DNA from 3 places in the Paenibacillus sp. 1-18 genome. Region 2 is predicted to be linked to each of the others. Evidence: riboswitches for the same ligand, from Rfam matches in the RefSeq annotation. Region 2 holds a riboswitch; each other region holds the start of a gene.
The links. A riboswitch is a leader RNA that binds a small molecule or an ion and turns the genes downstream of it on or off. The one in region 2 is predicted to bind thiamine pyrophosphate.

Region 1: it holds a riboswitch for thiamine pyrophosphate, as region 2 does, so the genes downstream of both, L693_RS0103665 (thiamine phosphate synthase) here and tenA (thiaminase II) in region 2, are expected to answer to the same signal.
Region 3: it holds a riboswitch for thiamine pyrophosphate, as region 2 does, so the genes downstream of both, L693_RS0115675 (ABC transporter substrate-binding protein) here and tenA (thiaminase II) in region 2, are expected to answer to the same signal.

What each region holds. Positions count from the first base shown of each region.
Region 1 covers NZ_ASSB01000057.1:28,190-35,752, forward strand. Annotated here, with positions in the region: gene L693_RS0103640 (hypothetical protein) at 1-42, shown strand, start outside; gene L693_RS0103645 (hypothetical protein) at 82-477, shown strand; gene L693_RS0103650 (hypothetical protein) at 479-1,033, shown strand; gene L693_RS0103655 (hypothetical protein) at 1,020-2,009, shown strand; gene L693_RS0103660 (ABC-F family ATP-binding cassette domain-containing protein) at 2,195-3,748, shown strand; TPP riboswitch at 3,853-3,961, shown strand; gene L693_RS0103665 (thiamine phosphate synthase) at 4,280-4,936, shown strand; gene thiO (glycine oxidase ThiO) at 4,940-6,088, shown strand; gene thiS (sulfur carrier protein ThiS) at 6,085-6,288, shown strand; gene L693_RS0103680 (thiazole synthase) at 6,291-7,058, shown strand; gene L693_RS0103685 (ThiF family adenylyltransferase) at 7,055-7,563, shown strand, end outside.
Region 2 covers NZ_ASSB01000259.1:4,372-11,934, reverse strand. Annotated here, with positions in the region: gene L693_RS0116430 (transporter) at 1-38, opposite strand, end outside; gene L693_RS0116425 (glycosyltransferase) at 43-1,164, opposite strand; gene L693_RS0116420 (NAD-dependent malic enzyme) at 1,576-3,297, shown strand; gene L693_RS0116415 (AEC family transporter) at 3,370-4,323, shown strand; TPP riboswitch at 4,483-4,586, shown strand; gene tenA (thiaminase II) at 4,721-5,410, shown strand; gene thiM (hydroxyethylthiazole kinase) at 5,407-6,249, shown strand; gene thiD (bifunctional hydroxymethylpyrimidine kinase/phosphomethylpyrimidine kinase) at 6,246-7,076, shown strand; gene thiE (thiamine phosphate synthase) at 7,073-7,563, shown strand, end outside.
Region 3 covers NZ_ASSB01000248.1:422-7,984, reverse strand. Annotated here, with positions in the region: gene L693_RS0115695 (zinc-dependent alcohol dehydrogenase family protein) at 1-150, opposite strand, end outside; gene L693_RS0115690 (EAL domain-containing protein) at 552-1,598, opposite strand; gene L693_RS0115685 (bifunctional 2',3'-cyclic-nucleotide 2'-phosphodiesterase/3'-nucleotidase) at 1,830-3,932, opposite strand; gene L693_RS0115680 (pyridoxamine 5'-phosphate oxidase family protein) at 4,159-4,593, opposite strand; TPP riboswitch at 4,864-4,973, shown strand; gene L693_RS0115675 (ABC transporter substrate-binding protein) at 5,155-6,201, shown strand; gene L693_RS0115665 (thiamine-binding protein) at 6,651-6,944, shown strand; gene L693_RS0115660 (ABC transporter permease) at 6,941-7,563, shown strand, end outside.

The DNA.
Region 1 (7,563 bases), on a different contig from region 2:
AAATCGAATGTTGTACGTGGGTTGCTGTTTACCCAGTCCTGAGCACAAAAGTAAAGATCATAACGATTAGGAGATGGGCATATGTCTGATCACGCTTCAAGCATGCTGCGGCTCGGTGTGACAACTATTTTGTTTATAACCGCATGTATAACAGCAGCAGACTTGTCCAGTCAGATGAGTACCACATTGGAATTAAGATCGCAACAGGAGGAGCATTCCGAGGGACGGATATCCCGGAATGCGGAGGTGGACATACCGGAACGGATTAAAGGGACTCAGGTCATTCAGGCAATTCGCATGAACTTACAGGATGGAATAACGGTTCAAGTCGACGGAAAGGAGTACGATGAATATTCCGAACCATTTGAGCCTGGTGTATCGGCCTTGAATGCTTTCTCTTTGTATTCCATGTACCCACAACGTAATCAACGCGGAGAGATAATATCTGTACGTTTTGAGAAATTGGAGGAGGACTGAAGTGGTTCAATCAATATCCAAGCTGTTGGGGGCCCTGCTCGCTGTATTGCTTTTGTACATCGTACCCGCAGCTCAAGCCGCTGAACGGCAGGATGATATATCGGGGTTAAATGTGTATCACTCAACCGTACGTTTTGTTGATATGGTAAGAACCAAGGGCTACATTACACCGACGATGTATAACGATTTTATGCGTGAACTGGAACTTACAGGCAATCAGTACGAGGTTGACTTGGAGCATACGCACAAAAAATATGTACCGGAATATGCAGATGCCTCGAAGCCGGACAGTTTTCTGGGCAATTATGAAACGGTATATGATGGGTACTACAATGCGCAAATCTTGCCTGTCCTTTTTCCTGACAACCAGCAGTCAAAGTCTGATCAGACACGTCGATATACTTTGATGGCCGGAGATTATTTTACAGTGCGGGTACATAACACGAATCGGACTCCTGCGGATTTGTACAAATCATGGCTTCTTGGCGGGGCCGATAGCGGAAAGCCAGCAGTTACAGCATCATACGGAGGCATGGTTTTGAATGAAGATTACTGATTTTGCAGTTATATTTATTCTCCTGTTTTTGCCCTTTGGTGTAATCGGTGACTTGCGGGTACAAAATCAGCGTGAAGTGCAGCGATTGGAAATGAAATACACATCGGCTCTCCATACCGCAGTTCAGGATGCAGGTGCCGTGCTTTCCCAGAACGAGCGTCAGGAACGGGAGGCCGGGTATGGATCGGACAAGTTTTTTCGTGTCGATAAAGAAGAAGCGCTAAGCACGTTCCTGCATACCCTTTTTCTTAATGTAGGTATTGATAGGGATACAGTAGCACAACGCGCATTACTGGACTACATACCTGTTATTGTGATTCTGGATTATGACGGTTATTATACGTTTGCCTCAGAAACTTACATAGATGGGGATGGACAAACTGCTATAGGTTCCAAATGGAGTGAAAAAAAGCCTTTTGCATATGCCGATTCAGTAGGTAATAGTGTGGGATTCACCTTGGATAATTATGTGCACGCATATGATGCCCAGAATCACAGATGGGTGGAGGGCTTTCAAAAGGAGCTTCAGGGTCAAACTGGTATTTCGTTGCTAAATAATCCCGAAACTTTTGAGCAAATACGACGTTCCACCATCGTTCATAGTGTTCAGGAGGACCTGGCTCGCCTGATTAATCTCCATAATCAAAAGGCAGCACGCAACGGCGTAGCCTATAGGTTTACACTGCCGACTATTCCGCAAGAAGAGTGGTATAACACGGTAGATGATGTGGGGCTAATGGCGTTTATCCAAGGCATTCCGGTTGGTGACAGGTTTTACAATAACTATGGGTTTGGTGGTGGAAGAGTCGTGAGAAGGCAAGCTATAATTGGTGGCCTAGAACCGGATACCGGAATGAAATATTTTTACAGAGATTCCTGTCCAGCACCCTTTCAAGCGAGAGAACGTTTTTCAGATGAAAAATCTGCAGCAACTGCGGGATACTTTGAGTTTAAATGTAATAACGGTTTACAATAATCACTCTAATGAGTGGTTTTTCTTTTTTTATTGGCAAGTCCGCATTAAAAACATTAAAATTCGCTGTTTTCAATATTCCGATAAGGTTGCTGAATGTGCTACAATAAGGCTTTGAAAGAAAACAATGATATATGAAATAACAACAGTCGGCATCGCCGATGACAATAAGGAGCCAAAAACAGCGTATGAGTTTATTGACTGTAGAAAATGTATCCCACAATTTTGGGGACCGCGCGTTATTTAAAAATGTTTCCTTTCGATTACTTGCGGGGGAACGTGTAGGTTTGGTAGGAGCTAACGGAGTCGGTAAATCGACACTCATGAACATTTTGACTGGAAAATTGCTTAAGGACGAAGGTAAAGTGGAATGGACTCCACGTGTACGTTACGGCTATTTGGATCAGCACACCAAGCTGACACCGGGCAAAACGGTACGCGATGTATTGAAGGATGCTTTCCTTCCTTTGTTGGAATTGGAAAAGGAATTAATGCAGATTACGGAAAAAATGGGAGATGCTTCTCCCGAAGAATTAGAAGTACTGCTGGAACAGATGGGTGAAATTCAGGAGCAGCTGGATATGGGGGATTTTTACCTCATTGATGTGAAGGTTGAAGAAATGGCGAACGGGCTGGGTCTCTCGGCCATCGGTTTGGATCGGGATGTATCTGCGCTTAGCGGTGGACAACGGACTAAGGTGCTTCTTGCGAAGCTGTTGTTGGAAAAGCCAAACGTCCTGCTGCTGGACGAGCCTACCAACTATTTGGACGTAGAGCATATTGAGTGGCTTACGCGTTATTTGAAGGATTATCCCTATGCATTTATTCTTATTTCACATGATACGGAGTTCATGAACCAGGTCGTTAATGTTATTTATCACCTTGAATTTGCAAAGATGACCCGTTATTCAGCTAACTATGAAAAATTCCTTGAAATGGCGGATCTGAACAAAGCGCAGCATATTGATGCTTATGAGAAGCAGCAGGAATATATTAAGAAGCAGGAAGACTTTATTCAGCGCAACAAGGCGCGTGCATCCACATCAGGCCGGGCGAAGAGCCGTGAAAAGCAGCTTGATCGGATCGAACGTATTGATAAGCCTGAAGAAGCTGCCAAGCCAACCTTTCAATTTAAAGAAGCGCGTGCGAGCGGGAAAACGGTATTTGAGGGAATTGATTTTGAAATTGGCTATACTCATGCCCTTTTGCCCAAAATGACCATGACGATTGAACGTGGCGAAAAAATTGCGATTGTAGGCTGCAACGGTGTCGGTAAATCGACATTGCTCAAAACCATTCTGGGGAAAATACCGCCAATCAGCGGAAAAACCTATCAAGGCGATTTCTTGCAGCCGGCTTATTTTGAGCAGGAAGTCAAGGCAGGCAAAATTACACCGATTGACGATGTGTGGAATGAGTTCCCGCATTTAAATCAGCATGAAGTAAGAGCACATTTGGCACGTTGCGGTTTAAAAAATGAGCATATCACACGTCCTCTATCCGCGCTTAGTGGTGGTGAGCAGGCAAAAGTACGTCTGTGCAAATTGTTAATGCGGGAAAGCAACTGGGTTCTGTTTGACGAGCCTACCAATCACTTGGATGTCAAAGCAAAGGACGAGCTTAAACGTGCCTTGAAGGAATATAAAGGGACTGTATTGCTTGTATCTCACGAACCGGATTTTTACGAGGATTGGGTAACAAAAACGTGGAATGTGGAAGAGTGGTCAACTAAAGTCAACTAAAGTCAACTAAAGTCAAAAAAAATTCAGCTCTGTCATGCTTCAAAAAAGTGGGGTTTGCAGAATTAGAAAAATATGCTAAGCTATCTTTAGCTGATACAATAAAATAGTCACACTAGGGGAGCCGCCCATGCGGCTGAGACGAAATAAATGGATTTCGGACCCTTTGTACCTGATCTGGGTTATGCCAGCGTAGGGAAGTGAGCGCCGCACAAGCAAGGTAACCACATCATTACTTTTGTTTGTACGTGGGACGATATACGTATACGGATATGATTGTCCGTTCGATTATTGGACGTTCGTAAAACCACTTCCTTAGGGAAGTGGTTTTTTTGCGTTACGTTCGGTTTTACCTATTGAATTTCCGTATCCGGATCACATATGATCTCCTTCATTATTGCTGGCACAAGTGGCTGGCTCCGTCTGATATTTTGTGATGTGGGGCCACAATGATTATTGGTTCAGCTTATAGGATTAGTTTAAGCCCTTAGTTCAATGTGAGGTGAACATGAGATCGAATTACACGTAATTACGATGGAAAATGACTCCCATGCATATGTAGCCCAAGTGGCTGCTGCTATTTATCCGTATGTTCATTTTGTGCATGCACGTCTAAAGCAGAAGGGGGCCTCAGAATTACTCGGGTTGACCCGAAGCATGGTGGAGCAGGGGATTCCTTTGCAGCAAATTGTAGTCAATGACCGTGTGGATGTAGCTTTACTTACCTTGGCTGGAGCTGTCCAGCTACCGGCAAATGGGCTACCGGCTCAGGATGTTAAGGGCCTACTTCCAAAGGGGACACGCTGTGGAGTGTCTGTGCATTCCTTGGAAGAGGCGCAGATTGCCGAGCGGGCTGGGGCGGACTATGTACTCTACGGTCATGTATATGAGACCCACTGTAAGCCCGGGGTTGTGCCGCGGGGTACAGCTCAGCTTGAACGCATATGCAGGTTGTCCAACATTCCAGTGATTGCACTTGGCGGTATACAACCGCATCATATTCCGGAGCTTTATCATGCTGGAGCAAGTGGAATTGCAGTGATGTCCGGTATATGGGGAGCTGAGTCGCCAATCGCGGCTGCGATGGAATATAGACAAATGGTAGATCAGATAGTCTGCAGCCGTTGTAAGGAAACGAGAGTAGAAGAATTTCGAAAGAAGTATGGTCAGGTCAGTGGAGAGGAGATATAACATATGCCTAAAATACACACAGAGGCTACAGTTATAGGACATGCTGAATGCTTGGTTATAGGTGGAGGTGTGATCGGCAGCTCCATTGCTTATCATGTGGCTAGGGAAGGGCGCAGTACGATCATGCTGGAGCGAACGATGCCGGGTGAGGGAGCCTCGGGAGCAGCGGCCGGAATGCTTGCAGCAGAGAGTGAAGAGTTCATCGACTCTGATCTTGAGCAATTGGCTCGTACAAGTCGGGACGCATTCCCTGAGCTTGTTCGTGAACTGGAGCGGTTGTCCGGTGTTTCAGTAGAATTTCGTACAGAGGGATTTGTAGCTCCTTTCCGTTCGGAAGCTGAGGGTGAAAGACGATGGAAAGCTGCTAACATGCGCGAGGATAATCAGCCTGAGTGGTGGAATGCCAAGGAATTGGCCAGACGGATTCCGGGCATAGATCGTCAAGCGATCGGAGCTATATATCGGTCAAAGGAGACGCAGCTCGTTCCAGTACAGCTATGTCGTGCTTATGCGGGAGCAGCATCTGTGTTGGGAGCTACAATATGGTCCGGTACCCATGCGGAGCAGCTGGTCGTACAGAATGGCCGGGTTTGTGGGGTGGTAACGGACAGGGGATTTTTTTCTTGCGATCAGGTCATTATTGCCGGAGGCCTGGATAGCATGAATTTGCTAGACCAAGCAGGCTTTCATTACCCGCTTTATCCGGTCAAAGGTGAAGCAGTTGCAGTTTCCTTAAAGGATCACCCTTTGGAATATACCATTTATGCCGATGATATTTACCTTGTGCCTAAACAGAAGAACGAGGTTTGGATTGGGGCAACGAGTCTTCCAAACCTCTATGACAAAGAAGTGACTGTTGAAGGTTTGGAGGGGCTACTGGCACGTGCTGCTGCCTGGCTACCGCGCGTCCGTGAAGCTTCTTTTGTACGTACCTGGGCGGGCCTGCGTCCGCAGGCAGCAGCGGGACGTCCTTTTATAGGGGCCGTTCCCGGCTTGGAAGGGGTATATGCAGCAGTCGGGCATTATCGCAACGGTGTCCTGTTGAGTGAAGCTACCGGACGTGCGATGGCAGGACTGCTTAAAGGGGCAGATGCCGAAGAACTTGGAATAAGCAACTTTTCTTCTGTTCGTATCAAGGAGGAAAGCTTATGAGGCTGACGATTAACGGCCAGAACATGAACTTTTCTAACCGGATCACTCATGTGGAGCAATTGCTGCATGAGCTTGATTTAAAGGTGAAAACCGTTGTGGTCGAGCTGAATCGCCACATATTGACTCGTGAAGAACATGAAGAAGCGATCCTGAAAGACGGAGACAGTTTGGAAATTGTACATTTTGTAGGAGGCGGTTGATGATGTTAACCATTGGAAAAGCATCTTTTACATCAAGGCTGTTACTGGGAACAGGAAAATTCTCGAATCTGGATATCCAATCCCAAGCTGTAGAGGCTGCTGAGGCCGAAATATTGACCTTTGCTGTGCGGAGATTAAATTTGGAGGAACGAGATAAGCAACATTTTCTGGATACGCTGGATTTGGGCCGCTATACACTTCTTCCCAATACGGCAGGAGCGACGACAGCGGAGGAGGCTGTTCGTATTGCAAAATTGGCAAGGGCCTCAGGCCTGTGCGATATGATTAAGGTGGAGGTCATTGGGGACGGTAAGACGCTGTTGCCTGATCCCTTTGAAACGCTGAAAGCAAGCGAAAAGCTGCTGGAGGAAGGCTTTATTGTGCTGCCCTACATATCCGATGATGTCATTCTGGCCAAGAGGTTGCAAGAGCTTGGAGTGCATGCCGTTATGCCTGGAGCTTCACCGATTGGTACAGGACGCGGCCTGCTTAATCCGTTTGCATTGGAGTTAATTATTGAACAAGCAGAGATTCCGGTCATTGTCGATGCAGGTATTCGCTCACCGAGTGATGCGGCAATGGCGATGCAACTGGGAGCAGATGCTGTTCTGTTGAACACAGCCGTCTCGGGAGCGAAGGATCCTGTAAAAATGGCAGAGGCCATGAAACTGGCTGTTCGCGCGGGTAGATATGGTTTTGAGGCGGGGCTGATTCCCGTAAAACGTTATGCTTCAGCAAGCAGTCCCACAGAAGGTATGGTTCAGGCATGATGGAAACAGAAAAATCCTGTGAAGTCGTACAAGCAAGTGACCGCTATTCCAGACAGGAAAGATTCGCTCCCTTTGGGTCAGAAGGACAACGCAGGCTCGCTTCTTCTCATGTACTGATCATAGGTGTCGGAGCGCTCGGCACAGGTATTGCAGAAACCCTTGTCCGTGCAGGTGTAGGTACGGTTAGCATCGTAGACCGCGATTATGTGGAGTGGAGCAACTTGCAGCGTCAGCAGCTTTTTCAGGAGAGTGACGCCGCAGAGAGATGCCCCAAAGCAGTGGCTGCCCAGCGAAGATTAAAAGACATTAATTCGGAAACGGTCATACACGCACATGTACTGGATGTCGGGGTAGCGGAACTGGAAGAGCTGATCCAGGGAGTTGACCTGATGATGGACGCAACCGATAATTTCGATACCCGATTGCTCATGAACGACATGGCACTAAAGCATCACATACCGTGGATTTATGGGGGATGTGTAGGAAGCTATGGTGTGACTTATAC
Region 2 (7,563 bases):
AATATAGGAAACATCAACGAACGCAGTCGGTTGTTCACGTTGTTATCTCACCCGCCGATCCAGCCGCCAAATATCAATAATGGAACGTAGAAAACGAATGGAATCCTTCCAGACATGGATGTGCGATCCATCCCGGTCAATACACTTGACGGGTAGCTGCATCACACGAAGCTGGAGTCGCTTGGCGATAAACATCATTTCCAAATCCAGTGCCAGCCCGAGCTGCTCCTTCAAATGTGGAAACATCCGCTTCACCGCCACTGAACTCATGACTTTAAGCCCTGTCTGGGAATCCACCACACCTGTCGGTAAAAACGGTCGGGAAACCATACGTTTGCCAAAGCTCACGATAGATCGTAATAAAGAGCGATTTTCGGCTGTCATATCCTTGGTTCCAATCACGACATCGTAGTAGCCCTGTCGAACCACGTTAATCATTTTGGCAATATCCTCAATAAAAAAGGAATCGTCCGCATCCACAAATACGTAATAATCCGCACCGATGGTTCGCATGCCTTCCAGATATGTTCCTGCCTTACGGGTATTGCGCCCCAATTCCTTGGTTTGAATCAAAGGACTAAGATTCTGATTAATCCGGTTGACGGACAAATCCGTTGTTGCCTTCAGCGCTCTAATCAAGGTATTGGTGCCATCATGGCTGCCATCATCAATGAGATAAATGGAGCCCTCTATAATATGGCTGCGAATAAAAGCCTGCAGGCGTTCAGCAAATGCCTCGACGTGTACAAAACGTTGTTCCTCATTATATACAGACAAAATAAAGGCAATATGCTGCCCTTTGGCCGAATACTCGGGGTAGAGCAAGCTTTGTATTTCTGACAGCATTTCCTCGTTATCATTGGCTTGCCAAAATAGCAGGCGTAAACGGCCTATTCCTGTGATTTGCACCATATGCTGATCACTGAATGGGACCGTTACATCCGTTACCACTAACAGCGGCATTTGTGGAAATTGACTACGGATCTGATTGGCTATCCGCACGGCTTTCTCCGGTTCCCTATAATCAATCAGGCAACAACATGCGTTCTCATAAACTGAAGCTGCCTCAGGGTCTCTGCACTGTATAGATTGGTAAAAATGAATCACGTTGGGATAATCAATAGCCCTGTCATTATCGCTAAAAATGGCTATAGGTCCCTGCACACAAACCTCTCCTTTTTCCTCCAGATGGTTATATTTTGTCGAAAAAGAATTAAAAATGTTTGCTTAGAGGGGTTAAATTAATATGCAAATCCTTCATATTTTCTTAACAAAATAGCTGACATGCCGTGACGTATAAGGATATAAGGAGATGAAAACCAATTTTATATTTTGCAAAAAAAGAAGATTTAGAACTAATTCATTAGAACCAAAAATAACGAAATAATCTTATTTATCAATGTTTATAATTAGTTCTTTATGATCAATCACACAAAAAATTAATGGTTATTTTGTCGCAGATAATATGCGAATAAAACATATTACCATGACCATACTATGGTCAACATGTCATCTTTCGTCATGAATAAACCTTAATAAACATCATCAATAACGAAGAGAAAGAAGGGTATTATTATGGAAGCATTTTATGTCAATCGGGACGGCTCATTATCCACCCCATTACGAGGCAAGGATGTGTTAGCGAACCCCCTTTTGAACAAAGGTGTCGCTTTTACAGAAGAAGAACGCAAAGAACTGGGTTTGGAAGGAATCCTTCCTCCAACGGTCCTCTCACTGGAAAAACAGAGCGTACGAGCGTATCAGCAGTTTTTGGCACAACCGACCATGCTGCGTAAAAATGCTTCGCTCAACGACCTTCACAATCGAAATATCGTACTCTACTATCGCCTACTTACCGACCATTTGAGTGAAATGCTGCCTGTGGTGTACACACCTACGGTAGGAACCGCGATTCAAGAATATAGTCACGAGTACAACCGCCCTGGGGGCGTATATTTGTCGATAGATAACCCGAACGGAATTGGACAGGCGTTCTATAATTCCGGTTTGAGTGGTGAGGATGTGGATCTGATCGTCGTGACGGATTCGGAAAGTATTTTGGGTATCGGTGACTGGGGTGTCGGGGGGATTAACATTGCGATTGGCAAGCTTGCTGTATATACAGCCGCAGCAGGCATTCATCCCGGGCGGGTGCTGCCGATTGTACTGGATGTAGGCACGAATAATGAAAAGCTGCTGAATGATCCGCTGTACATCGGAAACCGCCATAAGCGGGTTCGCGGAGAAGCCTATAACCAGTTTATTGATACTTTTATCAATAAAACGCTAACACAGTTTCCGAAGGCGCTTTTGCATTGGGAAGATGTCGGCAGCGTAAACGCACGCCATATTATAGGCAAATACGGTCAAAGCATTCTCACCTTTAACGATGACATTCAAGGCACAGGAGCTGTAACCCTGGCTGCGATTCTTTCGGCGGTAGGTGTTACCAAAATTCCGCTGCGTGAGCAAAAAGTGCTTGTCTTCGGACCGGGGGCCGCAGGCATTGGTAACGCTGACCAAATTCGGGGAGCTATGATCGCGGACGGCCTTTCGGCGGAGGATTCATTTAAGCCATTTTGGGCCTTTGATTACCGCGGGCTGTTAACGGACGATATGGAAGATGTGCTGGAGTATCAGAAGCCGTATGTACGTAAAAAAGAGGAAGTTAGCTCATGGATGCGGTCTGATGACGGAAAAATACCGCTGCTTGAGGTCATTCGTCAGGTGAAGCCTACGATATTAATAGGAACTTCCGGTGTGGGAGGTGCCTTTACTGAAGAAATTATCAAGGAAATGGCGAAGCATGTAGAACGCCCGATCATCATGCCCATGTCCAATCCTACAAACCTTGCCGAGGCGGTACCCGAGGATTTAATACAGTGGACCGATGGCAAAGCATTGATCGCTACCGGAAGTCCCTTTGAGCCGGTTACCTATAATGGTACGAAATTTGAGATTGGACAAGCGAACAACGCTTTTGTATTCCCGGGTCTTGGTCTGGGCGCGATTGTGGTCAAGGCAAAAAGAATCACTCCTGCCATGTTTACAGCTGCAGCAGATGCCGTTGCCAATGCCGTAGATTCGAATGAGCCTGGCGGTGCGTTGCTTCCCCATATCCGAAAATTACGTGATGTCTCGTACGCGGTTGCGGTTGCGGTAGCGAAGGCCGCGATTCAGGATCAGGTGGCTCAGGCACACATTTCAGATGTTGAACAAGCCATTCGGAATGCGATGTGGAAACCGGAATATACAAGGATCAAAGCCGTGGAAAGTGCCATACATCACCCTCACTAATTCTTCAATCTGGGACGGGGATGTATGTTCAGACAGGCAGGATACGTCAGTTCAAGCAAGGAGAATCGATCTATGAGTGTCGGACATATTCTTTACATTTTGGTGCCGATTTTTTTCGTTATTATTTTAGGATGGCTAGCAGGGCATTACAAAAGCTTCGATGCCTCTTCCTCCAAGGCCCTAAATGCGCTCGTCACCAAATTTGCGCTGCCTGCGCATCTATTCATCGGCATTACGACAACGAACAGGAAAGCGCTCATCGAGCAATGGCCATTCCTGCTAGCTCTGTTCATTGGCATTGTCGGCTTTTTTACCGTTCTCCTTCTGCTTTCCCGATTTGCGGGGAAGCAGTCGGTGAAGGATGCCGCTATGTTTGCTTTAAACTCGGCACAGCCGACCTTTGCTTTTATGGGCATTCCTGTGCTTGGAGCCATCTACGGCTCCTCAGCCGTGGCTATTCCTATTGCACTTACGGGAATCGTAGTCAATGCCGTCCTTGACCCGGCAGCTACGATTATAGCTACCGTAGCCAACCAGAATTCAGGCAAGGAACGGAACGGTCACTTCGGAAGACTGATCTGGGACTCCATTCTTCACGGTTTAAAGGAACCGCTGGCGCTGGTGCCGCTGGTTGGTGTGGTTTTGACCTTGTTCGGCTTCCATTCACCTGATTTGTTGAACAAATCGTTTAATCAAATCGGTGACATTACATCCGGGGCCGCTTTATTTGCAGTCGGTGTGACCATTGGCGTACGCAACATTAGTTTTAGCATAAGGGCCTTTGCCATCGCGCTGTTAAAAACAATCGTACAGCCTTTATTAATGCTGCTGATTGCCTACCTCTGCGGTCTGTCGTCTGCCGATACCGTTAAGGCGGTTCTGCTCGTTTCCTTCCCGGGTTCAGCAGTCGCTGCTATGATCGCTACCCGTTTTGAAAGCCTGGAATCAGAAACCGCCTCCTCCTTTGTCATCAGTGCTGTCATCTCTCTCGTTACACTCCCTGTGCTAATTTCGTTATTGATGTAAAATATTACCTGTTCGCTCCTGTTATTAGTGCCGTCCGATTTTGCCGGTTTTTGTCATGATTCATGTCCCCCTCGATTTAGTAGATTTCCCAATAAGAATGAATTGAGGAAGGTTTGACATAACGTATGAACGAATGTACAGTAATAGTCAAAAGAATAGGAAGTCCACTAGGGGAGCCGCTTATGGCTGAGACAAGAACGTATCTTGGACCCTTTGAACCTGATCTAGTTCGTACTAGCGTAGGAAAGTGGAGCCTTCGTATATAAGGTCCCTCGTGTTTTTTTATGCATTAGACCTATGATGAAGCCGCTCCAGTTTTCGGGGCGGCCTTTTGGCGTTGTTCCGAAACTGTCTTCTTACGGGACTTCCTGCTCTTCATTTTGTTGGAGGTGGGGAAATGAGCTTTACGCAAGAGCTTCGTCGGCAGGCGGATGGTATTTTTCAGGCGATTTTTGAGCATCCCTTTGTTAGAGGTATTGCCGAAGGAAGCTTGGCAAGGGAACAGCTGATTCACTATGTAAAACAGGACTTTGAATATTTAAATGCCTATATGCGGATTTACGGCATCGCGATCTCCAAATGCACGAGCCGGGAGGACATAGCTGCATTTAACGAACAGATCTCTTTTATCCTCCACAGCGAGATTCATCCGCATCAAAATTTCTGCGCTGTTGCAGGTGTGGCCTATGAAGAAATGCAGGGATATCCGCTCGCACCGTCTGCCCACCATTATATCCATCACATGCTGACGGTCGCACACGAGGGCAGTCTTGGCGAGATCATGGCTGTGCTGCTGCCGTGTCCGTGGACATATCTTGAGATTGGCCGCAGGCTGCTGGATGAGGTAAGACCGGACGAGTCCCATCCGTTCTATGAATGGATCAACTTCTACCAGTCTGAAAATCTAACAACCAAATTCCGAGAACGTGTGGATGCTTGGGCGGAAGGCGCAACGACTGCCGAGCGGGAGCGGATGATTGAGCATTTTATGCTAAGCTGCCAGCTGGAATATATGTTCTGGGATATGGCTTATAAGCAGGAAAACTGGCCGGTCCAGATGCAGGCCGCGGTGGGGTCAACGATATGAATACATGGGAAAAGGATTGTTCGGAGCTTCTGACAAAGGTACACAACAGCAACCCCCTTGTTCACAACATGACCAATGTGGTGGTCACCAACTTTACAGCTAACGGCCTATATGCGCTGGGCGCTTCGCCAGTGATGGCTTATGCCCCCGAGGAAGTCGCGGATATGGCAAAAATAGCAGGAGCCGTCGTATTAAACATCGGTACATTGAACCGCGAGCTGGTCGATGCCATGATCATTGCCGGACAATCGGCGAATGCACATGGTGTTCCGGTCCTGCTAGATCCGGTCGGTGCGGGAGCGACTCGCTTTAGAACCGAGTCGGCACTGCGAATCCTGAGTGAAGTCAACATTTCAATGGTGCGGGGCAATGCAGCCGAAGTCGCCCATCTTATCGGAGAAGCCCATGAAATTAAAGGCGTAGATGCTGGTAAGAGTGCCAGCAGCAGTCATGTCGATCTGGCAGCTCGGGCTGCACGAGCGCTCAATACCATCGTTGTCATCACCGGAAAAGAAGACGTCATCACCGATGGGGCCGAAGTACGAATGATCTGTGGCGGAGACGCGCTGCTCACAAAAGTAACCGGAGCAGGCTGCCTGCTGACTTCAGTGTTGGGCGCTTTTGCTGCCGTTGAACCTAATCTGCTGCTCGCAGGGACAGCAGGCTTGGCATTTTACAGTGCAGCGGCTTCCCGGGCCGCTGCACGTACAGCAGAGCTGGGACCCGGCAGCTTCCAGATTGCCTTTCTCGACGAGCTAGCCAAACTGCATATCGGCTCGCTGAAGGGCCATGTATCTATTCATGAAGCCGGAACAGCTACGGCAGGTGGTGCACAATGACAGACGTTCGTGTACCTAGAGCACTGACGATTGCCGGTTCGGACAGCGGCGGCGGGGCTGGCATTCAGGCCGATCTCAAAACCTTTCAGGAGCTTGGTGTATACGGGATGTCGGCGATTACGGCCATTACCGTACAGAATACCCTGGGTGTCCACGGTGTATATCCCTTGCCACAGGAAGCGGCGGCGGAGCAGATCAAGGCCGTAGGATCAGACCTCGGCGTGGATGCCCTGAAGACTGGCATGCTGTTTCATGCGGGCATCATCCGCCTTGTGGCCGAGCAGATCCGAAAGTTCGGCTGGGAGAAGGTTGTTGTCGATCCCGTGATGATTGCCAAGGGAGGCGCAGCGTTGCTGCAGCCGGAAGCGATGCAGGCTTTGCAGGACGACCTGCTCCCCTTGGCCCTGGTCGTTACACCAAATATCCCGGAAGCGGAAGCCCTAGCAGGGATCAGCATTCGTACGATGGAGGATCGCCGCGAGGCTGCAAGACATATTAGCAGTCTGGGTCCAAAATTTGTCGTGATCAAGGGCGGTCACGCCGACGAGAGCGAGAACAGCGGACAGATCGTTGACCTGCTCTTTGACGGAACCGCCTTTACAGAACTGAGCGGCAAGCGGGTACGGACTGTCCATACACACGGAACGGGATGTACCTTCTCGGCAGCGATTACCGCGGAATTAGGGAAAGGGATGTCTGTACCGGAGGCTATCTTGAAGGGTAAAGCCTTTATCCAGGCGGCGATTGAGGAACCTTTGCAGCTTGGGCAGGGACATGGCCCCACCAATCATTGGGCCTACCGCCGTCGTCAGGAGATGTTTCAATGAGCGCCAGAATATTACCAGAGATGATGTGCCAGCATCTGCAAGTGTATCTGGTGCTTGGAAGCGTGAATTGCCTCGCGGAACCAGGCAGGATCGTGCAAGAGGCTCTGGCCGGCGGGACAACCATGGTCCAGTTCCGGGAAAAGGGCCGTGGCGCGTTAACAGGCGCCCCCAGGATTGAGTTGGCACGTTGGCTACAAGAGCAGTGCCGCCGTGCCGGGGTTCCCTTCATCGTGAATGACGATGTGGAGCTGGCTCTTGAGCTCGACGCCGACGGCGTTCACATCGGTCAAGACGACGAATCAGCTGATTCCGTCCGCGAGCGGATCGGAAACCGGATTCTCGGCGTTTCCGCCCATACGATTGAGGAAGCCCGCCGAGCTATCCTGCAAGGTGCGGATTATCTCGGCGTCGGGCCAATCTATCCTACCCTCTCGAAGGATGATGCTCATGCCGTGCAGGGTCCAGTCATATTGTATGAGCTGCGCAA
Region 3 (7,563 bases), on a different contig from region 2:
TGCTCCATTAAGTATTACCAAATCTCGATAATTAAGAGACGCTGCCCTTATGCGGATTAGAACTTCCAGCCGTCCCGGCACCGGTATGTCGAGTTCCGTCAAGGTTAATTCTTCAAAGCCGAAACCGTTTTTCAGTTGCACTGCTTTCATTTTGGTTGTCCTCCCTGCAATGTTAAATTTTTTACCCATTATAGATACAGTGTATTATACAGAAAACAATGTTTCCTGTATAATACACTGTATCTATTTATCTTCAAAACGTCAATCTTTACTTTAAAAATAAAACGTGTCGTAAAACTGCCTCCGTTTTTTTTTGCGTTCCTTACCAAGTAAAAATTGGAGGCTGGGTTCCTTTCGCTTGCCCATAACTTGCTCAGGTAGACAAGCATGAACCAAAAAACGCGAGTTGCAGGGGTGGAATAACCTCTGCACTCGCGTTTTTACATTAATGGTGATATAAGCACTTCCAATACAGTTAAAATTTTGCTTATGAGACAGACCCATTTAAGCTCCACATTTTATAGACTACGTAGATTTAAACGTGCTTCTGACTACACTACTCTACTAAGTACAAAATTGGAGGGCGGGCAGGGTTCCGGCTTGCCAAACAAATAACCCTGAGCCAGAGACACACCTGCTTCACGACAAAACTCAAAATCCTCCATCTGCTCAACGCCTTCAGCCAGCACCAAGCCACCAAAGCGAGAAGCCGATTCCACGATCCCTGTAATCTGTCGCTTCTGGTCACTGCTACGATGACAGCCATTAATTAAACTTCGATCAATTTTGACATAATCCGGCTGGAGACAATTCATAAGTTCTGTCGTGGAATAACCTGCCCCTACATCGTCAAGTGCCACTGAAACTCCCCGTATGCGATATTTTTCAAATATTTGATGCAAAATACTCAGGTCGTCAATTTCTTCCGTCTCTACGACCTCAAACACAAAATCCTCCGTATTCATGGACAACCGGTCAATCGTCTCAAAGGTATGATTCAAGCAGTAGACAGGATTATAAATGGTTGAAGGAAGAAAGTTAATAAACCGTTTAATCCCCGCAGGAAGACATGCTGCACTCTTTTCAATAGCGGAAATACGGGCCGAACGATCCAAATGAGCATGCAGGCCAGCTTCACGGGCAATTTCAAACAGTTGAAAAGGCTGAAAGGGCCGCTCCGAATGTGACGGACGCAGCAAAAACTCAAACCCGATAATGTTCAATTTGTGGTCAACAATAGGCTGCAGGTGGCTGGAAAAACTTTTGTCACAAATAATATTCACAATTTCCGGATGTTGGAGTCTGACTTGCAATTGGCTAAATAGAAGCCAGTCCTCATATCCTTCCACATGATACATCCCGGTCACCAAAGCCTCCATATGTAGCAGCCATTCATGGGGAAGACGAGCCAGTCCGTTAACCAGCTGCTCCAGCTCTGAACGACTGTTATACCGAAACACTCTGCCATTCTCACAGCATTGCTGCGATAGCATACCCAAGCCATCTAATGCTGGACTAAGCGACACCCTGGGATGCCTGATCTTCAGCAATCCTTGATCCTTAATAGGTAAGATGATGCTGCAACTGCTGCAAGTCATAATGGTCCTCCTCGGAACAATTTTCCGGTTTTTTCACCATTATATCACAAGTAACTAGAGCAAAAGTACTACAAAATCCAGAAAAACAAGCTTGTAACCCGTCGAAATTTAGGACTTAAGTGTAGGTTCGGCAAAAAAATATTATTTTTCATAAAAATCAAAAAAGCAGCAAGTCTCTCGGATAGAGACTTGCTGCTTAGCTCTGTTAAGCTTTGGAGCCGGAAAGCAAACTTACTTGGAAGTCTTTGGCTTGGTTGTGTTAGCTGGCTTGGCAACTGCAGGCTTCGTTGTTTTAACCACTGGCTTTGCTGTTGCTTTCGCAGGGACTACAGCTTCCTTAGCAGGAGTCTCTGCTGCATTAGGCTTCGCACCAGCTTTTAAGCTGTATTTGGCAAAGCCGTCTGCTGCGCTGCTCAAGTATGCAATTTGTTGATTTCCAGCCAGCACATCCTTGGCATCAGGAGAGGACTCGAAGGTAACCTTTGCCTGACCGAAAGGAGCAATAGACCAATTGCCATCCGCTGACGGATTAATGGTTCCGTTCGTACGGATATAGTCAGTAATGACTTGACGGTTTTCATCCGGCGCTGCCATGACAATGCGTTTGCCATCCGGGTTCGCCAGTTTGGATGAGGAAGCACGGTAGTTATTGGTGGCTACGATAAATTTCTGTGCAGGATCAATTGCCTTCCCATTATATTGCAAGTCCTTAATACGATGAGCCGATGAATCAATAATAGTTCCCTTGGCATCGTAGCGTGCAGGCTGAGTTACATCAATTTGGTAAGTTACACCGTCAATGACATCAAAATTGTAGGTTGGGAAATCTTTGTTGATTAGCGCTTGTTCCTCTGTTTTGTTCGGATCAATGCGGTTAAACTGACCCGCAGACCACTCCAGCCATTCCTGAATTTCAGCACCGGTTACTTCTACAGCATGAACCGTATTCGGATACACATACAGATCGGACACGTTTTTAATCGCTATCGTACCTTCGGGAATGTTGGTGTAATACGAAGCACCGTTGCGACCACCGGCCTTGAATGGGGCGCCGGCCGACAATACGGGAAGATTTTCATATTCGGTCCCTTTAAGATGGCTTTGAACATACCATTTTTGTGCATTCGTCACAATCTGAATGGATGGGTCATCCTGCACCAATGCAAAATAACTGGTAATAGGTGCGGTGGTAGTTCCGACCGGCTGACGAACATAATCCAGCGTTCCTTTATGCTCATCCTTGATTGCATCTACCAACCTAAAATCTGGATTCGTCTGTACAGCTTGATTTTTGGCATTCACAACCGGACGTGCTTCAGACTGGGAATTCGTAACGGTCCACTCATTTTTTTCCTTTTCCAGACTCAGGTCGATAATGCCCAGCTCCTTGCCCCACGAGGAGGCTTCAACAGCCGGTACACCATTAATGGTTCCTTTATCCAGGTTTACCCCGCTCATCCCTTTAAAATCAGGGCCTGGGAAAGATTTATGTGCATGTCCAAACAGAATCGCGTTAATTCCATCCACCTGGCTCAAATATTTAACGGCATTCTCCATCATTGGTGTTTGCGGCACATCCTCATAACCTGTGTGTGCAAGCACGACAATAATATCGGCACCCTCCAATTTCATTTGAGGAATGAATTTTTTTGCCGTTTCCACAATATCCTTCGTAACAACCTTGCCTTGCAAATTAGCTTCATCCCACTGCATGATTTGAGGAGTTACCAGGCCGATTACACCCACTCGGAGCGTTTGCTGTTTACCCTTCTCATCCGTTACCGTTTTATCGAGAATCTTATAAGGAGTAAAATAATTTTTAGTATCTTGGCCCCCGTTGTCATAGTACACGTTCGCATTGACGTAAGGGAAATCGGCACCCTTGAGTGATTTCTCCAAAAAGTCGAGACCGTAGTTAAATTCGTGGTTCCCCACTGTAGCAGCATCGTAGCCCATCAAGTTCATCATCTTGTAGACAGGATGGACACCGCCTTTTTTCTCGAAGGTTTTGTTTCTGGCCATATAATCGCCCAACGGATTGCCTTGCAGCAAGTCGCCGTTATCAAACAACAGGCTGTTTCTCGCTTCACTACGTGCCTGCTGGATCAGTCCGGCTGTGTTAATCAAGCCATATTCGTTGGTTTCCTTGTCTGCATAATAATCGTAGTTCATCAACGTCGTGTGAATATCCGTCGTTTCCATAATTCGCAAATTCACTGTGGCTCTGTCCCGAGAATCATCGGCAGCCCAGGACGGAGCAGCTGTAAATACCAGCATACTGCAAGCTACAACCGCTGCAGTAAACCCTTTAAACCAATTTTTACGAAATAACAAAATATACCCCTCCTCATTAAGGTTTATGGCTCATATACATACTTTTGCACATATATGTAAGCTTTGAACCCACCATTCCTATTTTAATCCAACGCCAGACAAAAAAGTAGTCATTTGCTCAAAGTTATTTATAAAAAAATAATTATTTTTTTTCACAAATAAAAAACCAGCAAACCTCCTCCATAACTCGAAAGATTTGCTGGTTTTTTCAATTGAATATCTGTCGCTATTTCTCCCACACCTGCCGCTCGGTTTGCTGACCCACATACTCAATTCGAGTCGGATTCACGTCCAAAATGACATAATTCGGGTCATCCGGTCCGGAAAACCATTCCTTCAGGGAGTCATTCCACACTTGTTTGCGCAGTCCCTCATCTGCTGTGACCTGGACGGAAGCCTCTACTTCTACAACTTCCTTCGTGCCCCCCACCTCATAACCCAACAGAAGGTAAGCATTCGGATTGTCTTCTAGCTCATCCACCTTATGTGTTTTACGATTCGTTGCCAGATGGATGTTCATTCCATCGTTGAAGAGGGCCATATAGCGTACCTTCGGCTTACCGCCCTCCACTGTGCCCAACGAGCAAAATTTGTTGTTATCCAAAGCCTTCACAATGGCTTGTTCCAGTTGGCTGCGATCCAATGTTTCCGTTTTACCCATGGTACAACAACTCCTTTTCGTGAATTACAGTTCTGTACGGACATGTCATCCAGCACCAGCTTATCTGATCCTATCTGCGCAGCTGACCTGAAACTAGCATGACTCGCACAGCTCTGAATGGTTCATGTTCATTTTCAGAGCGAAGCTCACAATAAAAGTGTACCCTGTCGTTTGGCAAATGAACCGTCATCTCTTCCTCAATGCTGGACAGTCCAGCCTTCAAGGCATATAATCGTCGTATTAGACCCGAATAAATAAACCCATTAAACCATACAATGCCAGGGGTGCTGGAATCGGCCGGCTGAGAGTGTGTCCCAAGACACTGACCCTTACAACCTGATCTGGGTAATGCCAGCGTAGGAATGCTTAAGCTATGATGTGCTTTTTTATATAGGCCATCCCTTACTTTGGTATATACAAGCGCAAGCGTCCCGGAACCTTGGGGCGCTTTTTTTGTTGAGGATTAAGTTGTTGGAACGCTAGCGTCCGGCAGATGTTATTTTTATGCATAAGCTGTCTAATTCGACGGATGACGGGTAATTAAAAGGAGAGAACACAACGATGAAGCGCATGAAAATGTTAAGCCTGGGACTGATTAGTCTGTGGCTCATGGCCCTGACACTGACCGCCTGCGGCGGGGGCTCCCCCTCTGCATCTCAAGAGGCGGCTCCTGCCAGCAACGCTCCAACATCCACCCCGGCAAAGGGGCTTAAGGACGTTAAAGTCGTACTCGACTGGACACCAAATACGAATCATACGGGACTCTACGTCGCCAAGGATAAAGGATTTTACGAAAAAGCGGGCTTGAATGTCCAAATTGTTCAACCTGGTTCAGGCGGAGCCGACCAAATGGTCGCTTCGAATGCGGCACCTTTTGGTATCAGCTATCAAGAAGGTGTCACCCAGGCTCGCACGCAAGGCGTCCCGCTTGTGTCCATCGCTGCAGTGATTCAGCATAATACTTCTGGTTTCGCGGCCCCGGTAGACCGTGGAATTAAAAGCCCAAAGGATTTTGAAGGAAAAACATACGGCGGCTGGGGTTCACCCGTAGAAGAAGCGGTCATGAAATCCATCATGGATTCAGACAAGGCTGATGTGAGCAAAGTGAAGATCATAAATATGGGCAATGCCGACTATTTTACAGCCGTGAAGCGGGATATCGACTTTGCCTGGATTTTCTACGGATGGACCGGCATAGAAGCAAAGCTACGGGGTGAACCACTGGATATGCTGTATGTAAAGGATTATTCCAAAAGCCTCGATTACTATACGCCTGTGATTGTCAGCAATGAACAGACCATTAAAAATGATCCAGAGCTGGTCAAAGCGTTCATGGACGCTACCGCCCAAGGCTATGAATACACCATTGCTCACCCGGAAGAAGCCGCGGATATCTTAAGCAAAGCCGTGCCGGAGCTGGACAAAAAGCTGGTACTTGCCAGCCAAAAATGGCTAAGCCCGCATTATCAGGACGATGCCGCGCAATGGGGTGTGCAAAAAGCAGAAGTATGGAAAAACTACTCGGACTGGATGTACGAACGCAAGCTGCTCAGCAAACCTTTGGAGGTCGACAAAGCCTTCACAAACGACTTTTTGCCCAAGCGTTGAGCATTTTGCTAAAACGCTAAAATCACCAACTAAATAAAGTCAAAGAACTAGAGGTGTACATGCAGCGCCACTACGCAGTCGGATGGTGCTTCCCATCGCCACCGCCCCCGGATTTCTTTTATCAAAATCTAGAGGTTGAAATCCGGGAAGGTGATGCTTCCGAAGCGAGCTTTCCTACGGAAAGCTTTTAAAGCGAACGCTAACGCTTCTACAGCACCATTCCGACCACTTCGTTCTCGTTCCACTTCTTTAGTTTCATTTTTTCTAAGCGCTAAGTAGGTGCGCTTGTGTGTTAAAAATGCCACACAAACCAGCTTTAAAAATAAGGTGCTTTTAAGGCGGTTGGCAGCGGAGCGGTTCATTTGAATCTGGAGAAGCGAAGCGGTCTCACCACCTTAAACCACCCTATTTTCTCTAAAACACTCCAAATGAAGGACAGGTGAATTCGCATGGCTAACACTTTGCTCAGTATTCAAGTGATTCCTAAAACACCTAACAACGAGGACTCTTATCCTTATGTAGATAAGGCGATTGAGGTTATTCAACGTTCCGGTGTCAAGCATCAGGTTAACCCCCTGGATACGACAATGGAGGGCGAGTTGGACGAGCTGCTGCAAGTCGTTAAAGAAATGCACGTGGCATTGACGGAGGCCGGCAGCCCCAGCATCATTTCACAGATCAAAATCGCACATAATCCACAGGGCATCAGCATGAACAAGCTGACAGAAAAGTATCGCCCATGAACCCAAAAGGCAAGAACGCACCCTGGTGGAAAAGCGTGTGGCCGCCCCTTGTGGCGGTCCTCTTCTTTTTAGCGGCCTGGCAAGGGGCGGTTTCCTATTTCCATGTTGAACCCTGGCTGCTTCCAGCTCCGTCCCTGATCGTACATGAGGGCATAGCCCAGTCGGCGTTGCTTGGTGCCCATACGTGGGCTACGATTCGCCTGACACTTGGAGGATTTGCGATAGGGACAGCAACGGGACTGTTGCTTGCCATTGTTCTTCATACGATTCCCTTTCTCAAATCTTCCCTGTACCCTTTGCTCATCCTTAGCCAAAACATTCCAATCATTGCGCTTGGTCCATTGCTGATGGTGTGGTTTGGTTTTGGCGTGCTGCCAAAGCTGATGGTGATTACATTAGTGTGCTTCTTTCCCGTGGCTGTAGCGGCCATGGATGGACTGACACGGACGGACCGTATGATGATGAATTATATGCGCATGTCGGGCGCGGGTCGTATGGCTATTTTTCTAAAGCTGGAGCTGCCGCACTCCTTGCCACAGGTATTTTCCGGCATCAAGATTGCTGCCACCTACAGCGTGATGGGCGCAATTATTGCCGAATGGATCGGTGCCAGCGAAGG